Regions from separate parts of the Ureibacillus thermosphaericus genome, predicted to be linked through region 1. Evidence: a T-box and tRNA genes for the amino acid it is inferred to sense, from the RefSeq annotation. Region 1 holds a T-box; the other holds one or more tRNA genes.
What was found. The T-box of region 1 lies ahead of ileS (isoleucine--tRNA ligase). A T-box ahead of a tRNA ligase gene usually reads a tRNA of that ligase, here a tRNA-Ile.
Positions count from the first base shown of each region.

Region 2: it encodes a tRNA-Ile, which carries the amino acid that the T-box ahead of ileS (isoleucine--tRNA ligase) is inferred to sense. The anticodon was not compared.

Region 1 is NZ_AP018335.1:1,617,609-1,626,076, forward strand. It holds gene sigG (RNA polymerase sporulation sigma factor SigG) at 1-57, shown strand, start outside; gene UtA1_RS07750 (hypothetical protein) at 270-506, shown strand; gene UtA1_RS07755 (YggS family pyridoxal phosphate-dependent enzyme) at 582-1,253, shown strand; gene UtA1_RS07760 (cell division protein SepF) at 1,266-1,724, shown strand; gene UtA1_RS07765 (YggT family protein) at 1,748-2,011, shown strand; gene UtA1_RS07770 (YlmH family RNA-binding protein) at 2,096-2,881, shown strand; gene UtA1_RS07775 (DivIVA domain-containing protein) at 2,968-3,522, shown strand; T-box leader at 3,594-3,824, shown strand; gene ileS (isoleucine--tRNA ligase) at 3,925-6,687, shown strand; gene lspA (signal peptidase II) at 7,152-7,631, shown strand; gene UtA1_RS07790 (RluA family pseudouridine synthase) at 7,628-8,468, shown strand, end outside.
Region 2 is NZ_AP018335.1:2,854,007-2,862,474, forward strand. It holds partial or broken gene UtA1_RS13675 (IS4 family transposase) at 1-157, opposite strand, end outside; gene UtA1_RS13680 (ISL3 family transposase) at 575-1,849, shown strand; tRNA gene UtA1_RS13685 (tRNA-Glu) at 1,951-2,022, opposite strand; tRNA gene UtA1_RS13690 (tRNA-Ser) at 2,034-2,126, opposite strand; tRNA gene UtA1_RS13695 (tRNA-Asn) at 2,130-2,204, opposite strand; tRNA gene UtA1_RS13700 (tRNA-Ile) at 2,210-2,286, opposite strand; tRNA gene UtA1_RS13705 (tRNA-Gly) at 2,289-2,362, opposite strand; tRNA gene UtA1_RS13710 (tRNA-Phe) at 2,369-2,441, opposite strand; tRNA gene UtA1_RS13715 (tRNA-Asp) at 2,449-2,524, opposite strand; tRNA gene UtA1_RS13720 (tRNA-Met) at 2,529-2,605, opposite strand; tRNA gene UtA1_RS13725 (tRNA-Ser) at 2,626-2,718, opposite strand; tRNA gene UtA1_RS13730 (tRNA-Ile) at 2,748-2,824, opposite strand; tRNA gene UtA1_RS13735 (tRNA-Met) at 2,831-2,904, opposite strand; tRNA gene UtA1_RS13740 (tRNA-Ala) at 2,929-3,004, opposite strand; tRNA gene UtA1_RS13745 (tRNA-Pro) at 3,016-3,092, opposite strand; tRNA gene UtA1_RS13750 (tRNA-Arg) at 3,105-3,181, opposite strand; tRNA gene UtA1_RS13755 (tRNA-Leu) at 3,198-3,286, opposite strand; tRNA gene UtA1_RS13760 (tRNA-Gly) at 3,292-3,366, opposite strand; tRNA gene UtA1_RS13765 (tRNA-Leu) at 3,379-3,463, opposite strand; tRNA gene UtA1_RS13770 (tRNA-Lys) at 3,477-3,548, opposite strand; tRNA gene UtA1_RS13775 (tRNA-Thr) at 3,553-3,628, opposite strand; tRNA gene UtA1_RS13780 (tRNA-Val) at 3,637-3,712, opposite strand; rRNA gene rrf (5S ribosomal RNA) at 3,720-3,835, opposite strand; tRNA gene UtA1_RS13790 (tRNA-Glu) at 3,913-3,984, opposite strand; tRNA gene UtA1_RS13795 (tRNA-Ser) at 3,996-4,088, opposite strand; tRNA gene UtA1_RS13800 (tRNA-Asn) at 4,092-4,166, opposite strand; tRNA gene UtA1_RS13805 (tRNA-Ile) at 4,172-4,248, opposite strand; tRNA gene UtA1_RS13810 (tRNA-Gly) at 4,251-4,324, opposite strand; tRNA gene UtA1_RS13815 (tRNA-Phe) at 4,331-4,403, opposite strand; tRNA gene UtA1_RS13820 (tRNA-Asp) at 4,411-4,486, opposite strand; tRNA gene UtA1_RS13825 (tRNA-Met) at 4,491-4,567, opposite strand; tRNA gene UtA1_RS13830 (tRNA-Ser) at 4,588-4,680, opposite strand; tRNA gene UtA1_RS13835 (tRNA-Ile) at 4,710-4,786, opposite strand; tRNA gene UtA1_RS13840 (tRNA-Met) at 4,793-4,866, opposite strand; tRNA gene UtA1_RS13845 (tRNA-Ala) at 4,891-4,966, opposite strand; tRNA gene UtA1_RS13850 (tRNA-Pro) at 4,978-5,054, opposite strand; tRNA gene UtA1_RS13855 (tRNA-Arg) at 5,067-5,143, opposite strand; tRNA gene UtA1_RS13860 (tRNA-Leu) at 5,160-5,248, opposite strand; tRNA gene UtA1_RS13865 (tRNA-Gly) at 5,254-5,328, opposite strand; tRNA gene UtA1_RS13870 (tRNA-Lys) at 5,394-5,465, opposite strand; tRNA gene UtA1_RS13875 (tRNA-Thr) at 5,470-5,545, opposite strand; rRNA gene UtA1_RS13880 (23S ribosomal RNA) at 5,669-8,468, opposite strand, start outside.

The sequences.
Region 1 (8,468 bases):
TCTAGACTTGAAAAGAATGCGATTGAAACCATGCAAAAAGACTATAAATTAGGATAAGGATCATCACTGTAAAATCCGACGCACTTTTCACAAGTGCGTTTTTATTTTTATAAAGAGTAGTATAGGTCCTATCGAGTATGCTTTTGTCGTAAAATAGATTAAATTTTATCTTCTCATCGCTGCTCTAGAATAAATTCAAAGTATTTTGAAGTTTTCTGAACGAAGTTTTGTATTTTCTTGAAGTAATCATTTATTGAAAGGAGATTCAATTGAAATTTTCAGTAGTTCAACAAAAGGAAATAATTGAGGCGGGCAGTGGCAGATTTATCGGGTACATTATCGATGCAGAAGTTTGTGAACAAACCGGAATGATTACAGCTTTTCTTGTATCAGAACCAAAAAAGTTTTTAACCTTTCTACAAGGTGAAGAACCTGTTCGCAAAGTATTCATCAACGATATTTTAGTAATCGGCAAAGATGTCATTTTAGTAAAAGGGGTTTCTTAATTATTGGTATTCATTGAAAAATAGAGATTTGATTGTTAAAATGAAAGAAACTATAGTTGTAAAGATGGGATTATGATGGCAAGTATTCGCGAAAACTTAGAAATTATTCAACAAAGAATAGAAGGAGCCAAAAATAGAGCAGGCCGACAACATGATCATATTCAAATTATTGCAGTAACAAAACAAGTATCTGTTGAACGCACGAAAGAAGTATTAAATGCAGGATTAATTCATCTTGGCGAAAATCGTCCAGAAGGATTACTTGCGAAAAAAGAATCGATTCAAGATCAAGCTGCTTGGCATTATATTGGCACCCTACAATCAAAAAAAGTAAAAAAAGTCATTAACGAAATTGATTATTTACATTCATTGGATCGTATGAGCTTAGCGGAAGAAATTGAAAAGCGAGCAATAAAACCAGTAAAATGTTTTGTTCAAGCAAATGTTTCAGGTGAAGAATCAAAACATGGCTTAAGCAAAGAAGAAGTGATTCCTTTCATTCAATCTTTAGAAAAATTCAGCAAAATTCAAGTAGTCGGTTTAATGACAATGGCTCCAAATACAGAGAACGAAGAAATTATTCGAAAAGTTTTTCGTGATTTAAAAGAATTACAACAAGAGGTTATGAAGCTGAATTTACCGTATGCACCATGCCAAGAGTTATCGATGGGGATGTCCAACGACTATGAGATTGCTATTGAAGAAGGTGCAACTTTTATAAGAATCGGAACAGCTCTTGTAGGATAGGAGGTTGAAAAGATGGGCATGATTAGCAAATTAAAAAATTTCTTTTACTTAGATGAAGAAGAAGAGCAAGAAATTCAACCAACAGCAAAAGAACCAGTTTCATTACCACAAGAGACTGTAACTAGGAAAACGAAAAAAATTGTCAATAGCCATGGTGAAGAGAAAACGTTAAATGTTATTAATATTCAATCTGCAAATTCATTGAAAAACGCCAAAGTCGTTATAGTAGAGCCAAGGGTGTATGCTGAAGCACAAGATATCTCTGAGCATTTAAAAAATAAACGTGCCATCATCGTCAATCTTCAACGAATTGACCATGAGGCTGGAAAGCGCATCATTGATTTTTTAAGCGGCACCGTATATGCTCTAGGTGGGGATATTCAGCGAATTGGTGACAATATTTTTCTATGCACTCCAGAAAATGTTGAAGTGCAAGGTGAAATTTCCAATTATTATTACGACGATATCTAAAATAGAGAGGTAATTAGGAATTTATGGCAATCATACAAATCATATCGATAGGATTTCAAATTTATTCATTAATGTTGATTATTTATATCTTAATGTCTTGGGTTCCAGCATCTAGAGGTACTGCTTTTGGTCAGATATTAGAAAAGTTTTGTGAACCTTATTTAGGGTTTTTCCGAAAATTTATTCCACCGATTGGAATGATTGATTTTTCACCAATTATCGCCTTAATTGTTCTCACATTTATTGAGCGTGGAGTTTATAAAGTATTAAGTTATATTCTATTTTAACGATGGGTGCGGCTCAAAGAAGAGTCACATCCTTTTTATATAATGTTCTTTATTTTCTGAATTATTCATGAGAGAGTTGACGACATGCAGAATATTTTGCAACATTTTCGAAAAGATGAACAACCATTTATCGAACGTGTCATTGAATGGAAAAAAGAAGTGGAAGATCGATATGCCCCGAAATTAACCGTGTTCTTAGATCCGAGAGAACAACATATAGTACAATCCGTTATTGGAACTCATGATGAAATTAACGTTTATAGTGAAGGGGCGTTTCAAGAAGCGGAAAGGAAAAGGTTGTACATTGCCCCATCCTATTTTGAACCAACTATAAAAGATTTTGAAATTATCATATTAAAATTAACATTCCCTTCTAAATTTGTTGAATTAAGGCATCCGGATGTGTTAGGAGCTTTGCTTTCCTTAGGAATTGACCGCAAACATTTTGGAGACATCCGTATTGATAAGGAAATTATTCAATTTGCCTGTACAAAAGAGATTGCACTATACGTGAAAACTAATTTGACGAAAATCGGCAGGGTAAATGTGCGGATTGATGAATTAGAAAACATGGAAGAGCTAATTCTTCCGCAAGATGAATGGATAGAGAAAGTGCTTACTGTATCTTCAATGAGATTAGATGCGATATTATCAAATAGTTTTAATATTTCAAGGCAAAAATCCCAAAACTTAATTCGTGGAGGTAAAGTAAAAGTTAATTTTGCTCTTTGTGAAGAAACATCCTATGAGCTGCAAGAAGGGGATACAATTTCTTGTCGAGGCTTTGGGCGTTTCAAAATTACACGTATTGAAGGGCGAACGAAAAAAGACAAAATTCGATTAACAATAGGACTATTTGAGCGAAAGTAAGATTGTTTTAAAAATTTACTGTAAAGAACTTCATCGAACGTTATAATAATTATAAGCTTACATTTTGACTAAAGGAGTGCGAGACCATGCCACTATCACCTCTTGATATACATAATAAAGAATTTACGAGGGCTTTTCGAGGTTATGCAGAAGACGAAGTAAATGAATTTTTAGATCAAATTATTAAAGATTATGAGCTCATTATTCGAGAGAAAAAAGAGCTTGAAGAAAAGGTAAAACAAATGACTGCTCAAATGGAGCACTATAATACAATGGAAGATACTTTGCAAAAATCGATTGTCGTAGCGCAAGAAGCGGCAGAGGAAGTACGCAGAAATGCTCAACAAGAGGCAAAACTTATCATTAAAGAAGCGGAAAAAAATGCGGATCGTATTGTCAATGAAGCATTAGCAAAAGCACGGAAAATAACAATTGAAATTGATGCATTAAAAAAGCAATCAAAAGTATTCCGAAACCGTTTCAAAATGTTAGTAGAAGCGCAGTTGGACTTGTTGAATGCCGATGATTGGGATCACTTAATGGAATACGATATTGGATTAACGGAGATACAAGAACAATTTAAGTTAGAGGATGAAGAAGAATTTATTAAAAATAGTACATCAGAACAAGGGAAATTGTAATAATTTTCTTAATACTTGACTAGGTGGTATGATTTTCATATACTGATACACAGGAATTTAATCAACAGGGATAATAGGTGTTGACGGAGACAGTATTTTTTGCTTGCGGCAACTAGCGATTCGAGGACGGTGGAAGCTCGAACAAGCAGCAAAAAAGAAAATCGCTCCTGAGCCAAATCACTGAAAGGAAAGTAAGTGATTTCGTTTTACACGACGTTACAGTGTCATGAGGCAACGGTCAATTATTTTATTGACGTTGTGAATAAGGGTGGTACCACGGGCAATCGTTTCTCGTCCCTATAGGGATAGAGAAACTTTTTTTATTTTGAGAGTGAATTTCTATTTTGCAAAATCCAAATTTAAAAATACGTATAGGTCAAAATAATTAAAGGAGGAAGTTGAATGGTAGAGTATAAAGATACGTTATTAATGCCTAAAACTGATTTTCCAATGCGTGGAAATCTTCCGGTTAACGAACCAAAAATTCAAGAAAAATGGGAACAAATGAATATTAATAAGCTGGTAAATGACCGTACGAAAGGCCGACCAGAATTCGTATTACATGATGGTCCTCCATATGCAAACGGGGATATTCATATTGGACATGCATTAAATAAAATCCTTAAAGATATGATTAACCGTCATCGTTCTATGACAGGTTACCATGTTCCATATATTCCAGGTTGGGATACGCACGGGCTTCCAATTGAACATGCGTTAACGAAAAAAGGTGTTAATCGCAAAGAAATGTCAATTGCCGAATTCCGCAAACTTTGCGAAGAATATGCTTACGAACAAATTGAAAATCAAAAGGCCCAATTCAAGCGTTTAGGCGTACGGGGTGATTGGGAAAATCCATACATTACATTAAAACCTGAATTCGAAGCCCGCCAAATTGAAGTGTTCGGCCGCATGGCGGAGAAAGGGTACATTTACAAAGGGTTAAAACCTGTTTACTGGTCTCCGTCTTCCGAGTCTGCATTGGCGGAAGCGGAAATTGAATATAAAGATGTGAAATCACCATCCATTTATGTGAGCTTTGAAATTAAAGACGCAAAAGGCGTTGTTCCTGAAGATGCAAAATTCATCATCTGGACAACTACACCTTGGACGATTCCAGCTAACTTAGGTATTTCTGTTAACCCGGAATTTACGTATGCCGTTGTGAAAGTGGATGGCAACTTATATATCGTTGCAAAAGAATTGATTGAAAACGTTTCAAAAGAAATTGGATGGGAACAAGTTGAAATCGTTCAAGAAGTAAAAGGACAACAATTGGAATATATTGTTGCGAAACATCCATTCTATGACCGCGATTCTTTAGTAATGGTTGGAGAACACGTAACACTCGATGCAGGTACTGGATGTGTTCATACTGCACCTGGACACGGGGAAGACGACTATATCGTAGGGAAAAAATACGGTTTGGACGTATTGAGCCCAATCGATGACCGAGGTTGCTATACTAATGAAGCACCTGGATTTGAAGGCATGTTCTATGATGATGCCAATAAAGTGGTGACTGAAAAATTAAAAGAGGTCGGAGCTTTATTAAAATTAAATTTCTTTACGCACTCCTATCCACATGACTGGCGTACAAAAAAACCGGTTATTTTCCGTGCAACGCCGCAATGGTTCTGTTCCATCGAACCGTTCCGCGATCAATTGTTGGAAGCTATTGAAAATACAACATTTACACCAAGCTGGGGTAAAATTCGCCTTTACAACATGATTCGCGATCGTGGTGACTGGTGTATTTCCCGTCAACGCGCTTGGGGTGTGCCAATTCCGGTATTTTACGCTGAAAATGGAGAAGAAATTATTACACCAGAAACAATTGCTCACGTAGCAAAATTGTTCCGTGAACACGGTTCAAATATTTGGTTTGAAAAAGAAGCAAAAGATTTATTACCTGAAGGTTTTACTCATCCAGGCAGTCCAAACGGAAAATTTACGAAAGAAAAAGATATTATGGACGTGTGGTTCGATTCTGGTTCCACTCACCAAGGTGTGCTTGTTGAACGAGGTATGAAATATCCTGCTGACCTTTATTTAGAAGGTTCTGACCAATATCGTGGATGGTTTAACTCATCGTTAATTACATCTGTTGCAATTAATGGACATGCTCCATATAAAGGGCTTTTATCTCATGGGTTCGTTTTAGATGGTGAAGGACGCAAAATGAGTAAATCCCTTGGAAACGTCATCGCTCCTGAACAAGTGATGAAACAATATGGTGCGGATATTCTTCGTCTATGGGTTGCTTCTGTAGATTATACAGGTGATGTTCGTATTTCGATGGACATGTTAAAACAAATTTCTGAAGTGTATCGTAAAATCCGAAATACGCTTCGTTATTTACACGGGAATCTATATGATTTCAATCCAAAAACGGACCGAGTTCCATATGAAGAATTGCGTGAAGTGGATCAATATATGTACATGCGCTTGCAGGATGTATTAAAACAAGTGCGTGCTGCATATGACAGATATGATTTCTCAGCAGTTTATCATTCCATCAACAACTTTGTGTCTGTTGAATTGTCAGCATTCTATTTAGATGTTGCGAAAGACGTAGTATATATTGAGGCGCCAAACAATCCAGCTCGCCGTGCGATGCAATCAGTGATGTATGATTGCTTGCATACATTATTAAAGGTTCTAACACCAATCATCCCACATACGACGGATGAATTATGGTCATATTTAAATGAAGAAGAAGCTTCTGTTCAATTAACAGACTTCCCAGAAGTTGATGAACGCAGCAACTTCAAAGAACTTCGTGAAAAATGGAATCAAGTGATGGAGATTCGTGACGAAGTATTAAAAGCTTTAGAAGAGGCACGAAACGCGAAAATCATTGGTAAACCATTAGATGCAAAAGTGGCTGTTTATGCAGATGATGAAGAAGTATTAGCATTATTAAATGATGAACATGTTGACTTTAAACAAATTTCACTCGTATCACAATTTGTTGTTCTAGGCAATAGAAAAGATGCACCAAACAATGCTGTAGAGTTAGATAAAACATCCATCGCTGTTGAGAAAGCGAATGGCGAAAAATGCGAACGTTGCTGGTCTTATGCTGAAACTGTTGGACAAAACGAAAAACATTCAACATTGTGTGCTCGCTGTGCAGAAATTGTAATCAATCATTACGAATAATTAATAGACCGCTTTTGAATTACTTTTGTAATTCAAGGGCGGTTTTTGTTTGCAAATACATCTTTTTTAATAAAATGGTTAGTAGGGAAATTTAATGGAGCGATATATGAATTTGTAAGATTGTTACAAAATGGTTTTTCACATGAACAATGGAGTTATCTGCACGAGCGGGGAGTGTATCCGCACAAGTAGGAGAATTATCTACACGAGCGGGGAGTGTATTCGCACAAGTAGGAGGATTATCTACACGAGCGGGGAGTGTATCCGCACAAGTAGGAGGATATCTACACGAGCGGGGAGTGTATTCGCACAAGTAGGAGGATTATCTACACGAGCGAGGAGTGTATCCGCACAAGTGTTTTGTAATTTTACATCAGAATTGAAATAAAAGGAATAGTTTCTCTGTATTAATTGAAGGAATATGTTAGAATAATGAAGATATATAGGCAAACGGGGGAAAGAATGTGTTTAAATACTACGTTTTAGCACTATTCATCATATTGATTGATCAAATTACAAAATGGTTTATCGTGACGAGGATGCAAATAGGTGATCGGATTGGCATATGGGATCCTTGGATTGGTATTTTAAGTCATCGAAATCGTGGAGCAGCTTGGGGAATGCTTCAAGGACAAATGTGGATTTTTTATATTGTCACGATTATTGTAATTGTCGGTGTGATTTATTATTTTCATAAAGAAGGAAAAAATAAGCCTTTCCTTGGCGTTAGTTTAATGATTTTATTAGGTGGAGCATTCGGCAACTTTATTGATCGAGTTTTTCGAGGTGAAGTGGTTGATTTTATTGATGTTTTCATTCCAATTATCCGCTATGATTTTCCTATTTTTAATGTAGCTGATGCGGCATTGACGATATCCGTAGTCATGTTGATAATTGTGATATTAAAGGAAGATCAAAAAGAACAGAGAAAGGTGAAACAATGACAGTTGTATCCATAACAATTGAAGCAGAACATGCAGGAGAACGAATTGATAAAGCTTTATCAACTATTCAAGAGGACTGGTCTAGAACACAAATATCAAATTGGATTGAAGAAGGGCTAATAAAAGTAAACGGCAAGGAAGTAAAGGCTAAATATAAAGTAAAAGAAGGGGATTCTATTGAAGTAGATGTTCCCGAACCTGAAATACTTGAAGTAATCCCTGAAAATTTAGAGTTGGATATTGTGTATGAAGATTCTGATGTACTTGTTGTGAATAAACCAAGGGGGATGGTAGTTCATCCTGCCCCAGGACATATGACAGGTACATTAGTGAATGGCTTAATGTATCATTGTAAAGATTTATCTGGAATTAACGGGGTTCTTCGTCCAGGGATTGTTCATCGCATCGATAAAGATACTTCTGGTCTGTTAATGGTTGCTAAAAATGACCAAGCCCATCATTCGCTTGTTGAACAGTTAGTGAATAAAACAGTAAAACGAAAATATACTGCATTAGTTCATGGACATATTCCACATAATAAAGGTACAATTGATGCTCCCATTGGTCGGGATCCGAAAGACCGCCAAAAACAGGCTGTTGTCAACAATGGAAAAGAAGCAATTACTCATTTCCAAGTGTTGGAACGTTTTGGAGGAAAATATACATTAGTGGAATGTCAATTAGAAACAGGGCGCACTCATCAAATTCGCGTTCATATGAAATATATTGGTTATCCATTAGTGGGAGATCCGAAATATGGTCCAAAGAAAACGATTGATTTTGGAGGACAAGTTTTACATGCAGGTGTTTTAGGTTTCGTGCATCCTAGAACAAATG
Region 2 (8,468 bases), 1.2 Mb from region 1:
GTAATTGAGCGTACAACAGTCATTTCAGAAATGAAGCCATATAAAGCTTCTTTGTATAGTAATCCAATTGATAGGCTTTCACCATATCGTCAAATAAGTTGAAATGAATTGGTGAAAACCATTGTTCAAATGATGTTTTTCGTGTAAACTTATCCATGCTTTTGTCCTTTGTATTGGATTTGGATAGGTTTACTACCACCAAACCATTATAAAGGATTTTTTTTTAGAAAAATATAGTTACAGAAAATTCAGATTTATTATATCTATTGGTATTTTTTATGCGACACTAGTGAGTATTTATGGCTCTATAATATTTGTGTTGGTGGATACAACCAGCACCATTTTTTTACACAAAAAATGATAAGCCCGAAATATGTGAGATAAATAAAAAAATGCGCACCCTTCTGGTACACACGACGAATAGCCCTTCAATCCCAAGTTTTTTCGGCTCTATAATATTTGTTGTTGGTGAGTAAAAACCAGCACCAATTTTTTTGAACAAAAAAATGAGACAGTGACAAAACTCTGGTAAAATGTAATCGCCAAAACACATTTTCCAAAGGAGTTGTGTCACATGTCTCACCATCATTCTATACGAAACCTACTCAATATAAAAGACAAAAATATCACATTTGATGAAAATTTTTGTTCTACCGAAACGATCAAAAAAGTAAAAGCGAAAGTCTTTCATGGGACGTTAACGTATCAACCAAAAGCTTGTTATGCTTGTGGACATGTCTTTGATGATCAAATCATTAAACACGGTTTTAAAACGTCTCTCATTAAAATGCCTAGCATTTCAGGTTTTCATACCTACTTAAAATTGCGTAAACAGCGTTATTTCTGTAAACATTGTCATTCCACGTTTACTTTAAAAACGAGCGTCGTGGCTAAAAACTGTTGTATTTCCAACAATACCAAAGTATCAATTGCTTTAAACGCCAAAGATAAAATATCCGAAAAAGATATTGCAATGAAACATAATGTTTCTCATGCCACTGTCAGTAGAGTCATTGACAGCTTTTATAGCTACTATCAGCCGAATTATCACTATCTTCCAAAGCATTTGTGTTTTGACGAGTTTAAATCAGTGAAATCCGCAGCTGGAGCGATGTCCTTTATTTTCTGCGACTCTGAAACGGGGGAGATTGTGGATATCGTGGAGGACCGGAGATTACATGTCCTTAAAGAGTATTTCTTACGGTATTCCAAGAAGGCGAGAGATGCGGTAAAAACGATTGTCATCGATATGTACAGCCCTTATATTTCCTTAATCCAAGAAGTTTTCCCTAAAGCGGAAATCGTACTCGACAAATTCCATATCCTCCAACTATTTAGCAGAGCTTTAAACAAAACGCGCATCAACGTCATGAATCGGGATAAAAAGAATTACAATAAATTGAAAAAATACTGGAAGCTCCTTCTGAAAGATCAAACAAAACTCGATTATAAAAACTACAAATATCATCACTGCTTTAAAAAGCTCATGTGTGAGGTGGATATTCTACACTACATCATTAATCTGGATTCTGAATTAAAGGCGTCCTATGAGTTATACCAATACGTTCGACATTGCATCAAAACCAAAGACTTTGAGCTCTTGAAGAAAACCTTGGCGAATAAACGGAACAGCGTTTCCAGCTATATGAAAACCGCCATCAAGACAATCAACAAATACATAAATTACGTGGAGAATACGCTAAAGTACGATTATAATAACGGCATTTTAGAGGGGATTAATAACAAAATCAAAGTGATTAAACGCATTTCTTTCGGTTATCGATCCTTCTATCACTTTAGAAACCGAATATTCATTACCCAAAACTTAGCGAAAATAAAAACAGCTTAGGGGAACCTCGAATTTCCCCTAAGCCATCCGATTACATATTACCAAATAATGTCACTAAAATTTATTCACCAACACCATTTGACAAAAAGCCGGTTTTTTTATGACCCCTACGGGATTCGAACCCGTGTTACCGCCGTGAAAGGGCGGTGTCTTAACCACTTGACCAAGGGGCCACAGCTATGTATGGCGGAGAAGGAGGGATTTGAACCCTCGCGCCGGGTTACCCCGACCTACACCCTTAGCAGGGGCGCCTCTTCAGCCTCTTGAGTACTTCTCCTTATGGCTCCGAAGGTAGGATTCGAACCTACGACCAATCGGTTAACAGCCGATTGCTCTACCACTGAGCTACTTCGGAATATATGGTGGGCCTAAATGGACTTGAACCATCGACCTCACGCTTATCAGGCGTGCGCTCTAACCAGCTGAGCTATAGGCCCATTGGAGCGGGTGATGGGAATCGAACCCACGACATCAGCTTGGAAGGCTGAGGTTTTACCATTAAACTACACCCGCATCAAGTGGGTCGGGACGGAATCGAACCGCCGACACTTTGATCTTCAGTCAAATGCTCTACCAACTGAGCTACCGACCCGTATTTATGGCGGTCCCGACGGGACTCGAACCCGCGATCTCCTGCGTGACAGGCAGGCATGTTAACCGCTACACCACGGGACCACTTTGGTTGCGGGGGCAGGATTTGAACCTGCGACCTCCGGGTTATGAGCCCGACGAGCTACCAGACTGCTCTACCCCGCGATAATAATTATTTTATATTATGGTGGAGGAAGAGGGATTCGAACCCCCGCGCGGTTTGACCCGCCTGTCGGTTTTCAAGACCGATCCCTTCAGCCAGACTTGGGTATTCCTCCATTTGTTTCTTATCTATCTTTTCAACCTTTGGTGGACCTTGCAGGACTCGAACCTGCGACCGGACGGTTATGAGCCGTCTGCTCTAACCAACTGAGCTAAAGGTCCTTAAGATGGCGGTGGAGGGGATCGAACCCCCGACCTCACGGGTATGAACCGTACGCTCTAGCCAGCTGAGCTACACCGCCGTCAATTGTTATTCATTTATAATTTGGTGGAGCATAGCGGGATCGAACCGCTGACCTCCTGCGTGCAAGGCAGGCGCTCTCCCAGCTGAGCTAATGCCCCGTAGTTCCTGCTGGTCGGGAAGACAGGATTCGAACCTGCGACCCCTTGGTCCCAAACCAAGTGCTCTACCAAGCTGAGCTACTTCCCGGTTCACTTTTTTTGGCGCGCCAGGCAGGAGTCGAACCCACAACCTTCTGATCCGTAGTCAGACGCTCTATCCAATTGAGCTACTGGCGCTAACTTCTATTTTACATGGTGCCGAGGACCGGAGTCGAACCGGTACGGTAGTCACCTACCGCAGGATTTTAAGTCCTGTGCGTCTGCCAATTCCGCCACCCCGGCATTATTGGAGCGGAAGACGGGGTTCGAACCCGCGACCCCCACCTTGGCAAGGTGGTGTTCTACCACTGAACTACTTCCGCAATTTTTCTAAATGGTGCGGGTGAAGGGAGTCGAACCCCCACGCCGTAAGGCGCTAGATCCTAAGTCTAGTGCGTCTGCCAATTCCGCCACACCCGCAAATGTTTATTGATGAGCCATGAAGGACTCGAACCTTCGACCCTCTGATTAAAAGTCAGATGCTCTACCACTGAGCTAATGGCTCATGATGGTGCCGGCGAAAGGAATCGAACCCTCAACCTACTGATTACAAGTCAGTTGCTCTGCCAATTGAGCTACGCCGGCATATATCATGGTGGAGGATGACGGGATCGAACCGCCGACCCCCTGCTTGTAAGGCAGGTGCTCTCCCAGCTGAGCTAATCCTCCATATCAAGCCTAGCAACGTCCTACTCTCACAAGGGGAAGCCCCTTACTACCATCGGCGCTAAAGAGCTTAACTTCCGTGTTCGGTATGGGAACGGGTGTATCCTCTTTGCCATCGTCACTAGACTTATTAAGGACAAGAATTATTTTATCATATTCAATCTCTTTTTCAAGAGATTTTTTTATTTTTTTTATTATTTTTATGACCCCTACGGGATTCGAACCCGTGTTACCGCCGTGAAAGGGCGGTGTCTTAACCACTTGACCAAGGGGCCACGGCTATGTATGGCGGAGAAGGAGGGATTTGAACCCTCGCGCCGGGTTACCCCGACCTACACCCTTAGCAGGGGCGCCTCTTCAGCCTCTTGAGTACTTCTCCTTATGGCTCCGAAGGTAGGATTCGAACCTACGACCAATCGGTTAACAGCCGATTGCTCTACCACTGAGCTACTTCGGAATATATGGTGGGCCTAAATGGACTTGAACCATCGACCTCACGCTTATCAGGCGTGCGCTCTAACCAGCTGAGCTATAGGCCCATTGGAGCGGGTGATGGGAATCGAACCCACGACATCAGCTTGGAAGGCTGAGGTTTTACCATTAAACTACACCCGCATCAAGTGGGTCGGGACGGAATCGAACCGCCGACACTTTGATCTTCAGTCAAATGCTCTACCAACTGAGCTACCGACCCGTATTTATGGCGGTCCCGACGGGACTCGAACCCGCGATCTCCTGCGTGACAGGCAGGCATGTTAACCGCTACACCACGGGACCACTTTGGTTGCGGGGGCAGGATTTGAACCTGCGACCTCCGGGTTATGAGCCCGACGAGCTACCAGAATGCTCTACCCCGCGATAATAATTATTTTATGTTATGGTGGAGGAAGAGGGATTCGAACCCCCGCGCGGTTTGACCCGCCTGTCGGTTTTCAAGACCGATCCCTTCAGCCAGACTTGGGTATTCCTCCATTTGTTTCTTATCTATCTTTTCAACCTTTGGTGGACCTTGCAGGACTCGAACCTGCGACCGGACGGTTATGAGCCGTCTGCTCTAACCAACTGAGCTAAAGGTCCTTAAGATGGCGGTGGAGGGGATCGAACCCCCGACCTCACGGGTATGAACCGTACGCTCTAGCCAGCTGAGCTACACCGCCGTCAATTGTTATTCATTTATAATTTGGTGGAGCATAGCGGGATCGAACCGCTGACCTCCTGCGTGCAAGGCAGGCGCTCTCCCAGCTGAGCTAATGCCCCGTAGTTCCTGCTGGTCGGGAAGACAGGATTCGAACCTGCGACCCCTTGGTCCCAAACCAAGTGCTCTACCAAGCTGAGCTACTTCCCGGTTCACTTTTTTTGGCGCGCCAGGCAGGAGTCGAACCCACAACCTTCTGATCCGTAGTCAGACGCTCTATCCAATTGAGCTACTGGCGCTAACTTCTATTTTACATGGTGCCGAGGACCGGAGTCGAACCGGTACGGTAGTCACCTACCGCAGGATTTTAAGTCCTGTGCGTCTGCCAATTCCGCCACCCCGGCATTATTGGAGCGGAAGACGGGGTTCGAACCCGCGACCCCCACCTTGGCAAGGTGGTGTTCTACCACTGAACTACTTCCGCAAAATTAAGTGGAATACTTAATCTTTAATTATTTTATCATTGTTAATATATTAAAGTGAACGGGATGAGCCATGAAGGACTCGAACCTTCGACCCTCTGATTAAAAGTCAGATGCTCTACCACTGAGCTAATGGCTCATGATGGTGCCGGCGAAAGGAATCGAACCCTCAACCTACTGATTACAAGTCAGTTGCTCTGCCAATTGAGCTACACCGGCATATATTTTTAGCGATGGAGGACAATAGAATGAACTGGTGATTTCCTAATTTAATGGGATATCTTCTCTCTAATCCTCCGAATTAAATTATTCTTTCAAAACTGGATAACGACATTGAAATGATTGGTTAAGTCCTCGATCGATTAGTATCCGTCAGCTCCACACGTCACCGTGCTTCCACCTCGGACCTATCTACCTCATCGTCTTTGAGGGATCTTACTTGCTTATGCAATGGGAAATCTCATCTTGAGGGGGGCTTCATGCTTAGATGCTTTCAGCACTTATCCCGTCCACACATAGCTACCCAGCGGTGCCTTTGGCAAGACAACTGGTACACCAGCGGTGTGTCCATCCCGGTCCTCTCGTACTAAGGACAGCTCCTCTCAAATTTCCTACGCCCACGACGGATAGGGACCGAACTGTCTCACGACGTTCTGAACCCAGCTCGCGTACCGCTTTAATGGGCGAACAGCCCAACCCTTGGGACCGACTACAGCCCCAGGATGCGATGAGCCGACATCGAGGTGCCAAACCTCCCCGTCGATGTGGACTCTTGGGGGAGATAAGCCTGTTATCCCCGGGGTAGCTTTTATCCGTTGAGCGATGGCCCTTCCATGCGGAACCACCGGATCACTAAGCCCGTCTTTCGACCCTGCTCGACTTGTAGGTCTCGCAGTCAAGCTCCCTTATGCCTTTACACTCTGCGAATGATTTCCAACCATTCTGAGGGAACCTTTGGGCGCCTCCGTTACCTTTTAGGAGGCGACCGCCCCAGTCAAACTGTCCACCTGACACTGTCTCCCAAGCCGATTAGGCTTGCGGGTTAGAATTTCAGTACAACCAGGGTAGTATCCCAAGGGCGCCTCCAGGGAAGCTGGCGCTCCCCCTTCTACGGCTCCTACCTATCCTGTACAAGTTGCACCGAAATTCAATATCAGGTTACAGTAAAGCTCCACGGGGTCTTTCCGTCCTGTCGCGGGTAACCTGCATCTTCACAGGTACTATAATTTCACCGAGTCTCTCGTTGAGACAGTGCCCAGATCGTTACGCCTTTCGTGCGGGTCGGAACTTACCCGACAAGGAATTTCGCTACCTTAGGACCGTTATAGTTACGGCCGCCGTTTACTGGGGCTTCAATTCGGAGCTTCGCTTGCGCTAACTCCTCCTCTTAACCTTCCAGCACCGGGCAGGCGTCAGCCCCTATACTTCACCTTACGGTTTTGCAGAGACCTGTGTTTTTGCTAAACAGTCGCCTGGGCCTATTCACTGCGGCTCATCAGGGCTTGCACCCCAATGAGCACCCCTTCTCCCGAAGTTACGGGGTCATTTTGCCGAGTTCCTTAACGAGAGTTCTCTCGCTCACCTTAGGATTCTCTCCTCGACTACCTGTGTCGGTTTGCGGTACGGACACCTCCCGCCTCGCTAGAGGCTTTTCTTGGCAGTGTGAAATCAGGAACTTCGCGCGTAACGCGCTCCCCATCACAGCTCAGCATATTAGGAAGCGGATTTGCCTACTTCCACGCCTTGCTGCTTGGACACGCTCGACCAACGGCGTGCATTCCCTATCCTCCTGCGTCCCCCCATCACTCAAACGGCGGGGAGGTGGTACAGGAATATCAACCTGTTGTCCATCGTCTACGCCTTTCGGCCTCGACTTAGGTCCCGACTAACCCTGAGCGGACGAGCCTTCCTCAGGAAACCTTAGTCATTCGGTGGATGGGATTCTCACCCATCTTTCGCTACTCATACCGGCATTCTCACTTCTAAGCGCTCCACCAGTCCTTCCGGTCTGACTTCGACGCACTTAGAACGCTCTCCTACCACTCGTGCAACGCACGAATCCACAGCTTCGGTGAATCGTTTAGCCCCGATACATTTTCGGCGCAGCGTCACTCGACCAGTGAGCTATTACGCACTCTTTAAATGATGGCTGCTTCTAAGCCAACATCCTGGTTGTCTAAGCAACGCCACATCCTTTTCCACTTAACGATTACTTTGGGACCTTAGCTGGTGGTCTGGGCTGTTTCCCTTTTGACCACGGATCTTATCACTCGTAGTCTGACTCCCGTGTATAAATAGCTGGCATTCGGAGTTTGTCTGAATTCGGTAACCCGAGGTGGGCCCCTAGTCCAAACAGTGCTCTACCTCCAGTATTCTTCACACGAGGCTAGCCCTAAAGCTATTTCGGAGAGAACCAGCTATCTCCAAGTTCGATTGGAATTTCTCCGCTACCCACACCTCATCCCCGCACTTTTCAACGTGCGTGGGTTCGGGCCTCCAGTGAGTGTTACCTCACCTTCACCCTGGACATGGGTAGATCACCTGGTTTCGGGTCTACGACCACGTACTCAAAACGCCCTATTCAGACTCGCTTTCGCTGCGGCTCCGCATCTTCTGCTTAACCTTGCACGTAATCGTAACTCGCCGGTTCATTCTACAAAAGGCACGCCATCACCCGTTAACGGGCTCTGACTACTTGTAGGCACACGGTTTCAGGTTCTCTTTCACTCCCCTCCCGGGGTGCTTTTCACCTTTCCCTCACGGTACTGGTTCACTATCGGTCACTAGGGAGTATTTAGCCTTGGGAGATGGTCCTCCCGGATTCCGACGGAATTTCACGTGTTCCGCCGTACTCAGGATCCACTCAGGAGAGGATGGATTTTCGACTACAGGGCTTTTACCTTCTCTGGCCGTCCTTTCCAGAACGGTTCGTCTAACCCATCCTTTTGTAACTCCGTATAGAGTGTCCTACAACCCCAAGAGGCAAGCCTCTTGGTTTGGGCTGTTCCCGTTTCGCTCGCCGCTACTCAGGGAATCGATTTTTCTTTCTTCTCCTCCAGGTACTTAGATGTTTCAGTTCCCTGGGTGTGCCTTCTTAACGCTATGGATTCACGTTAAGATACTGTTCCATTACGAACAGTGG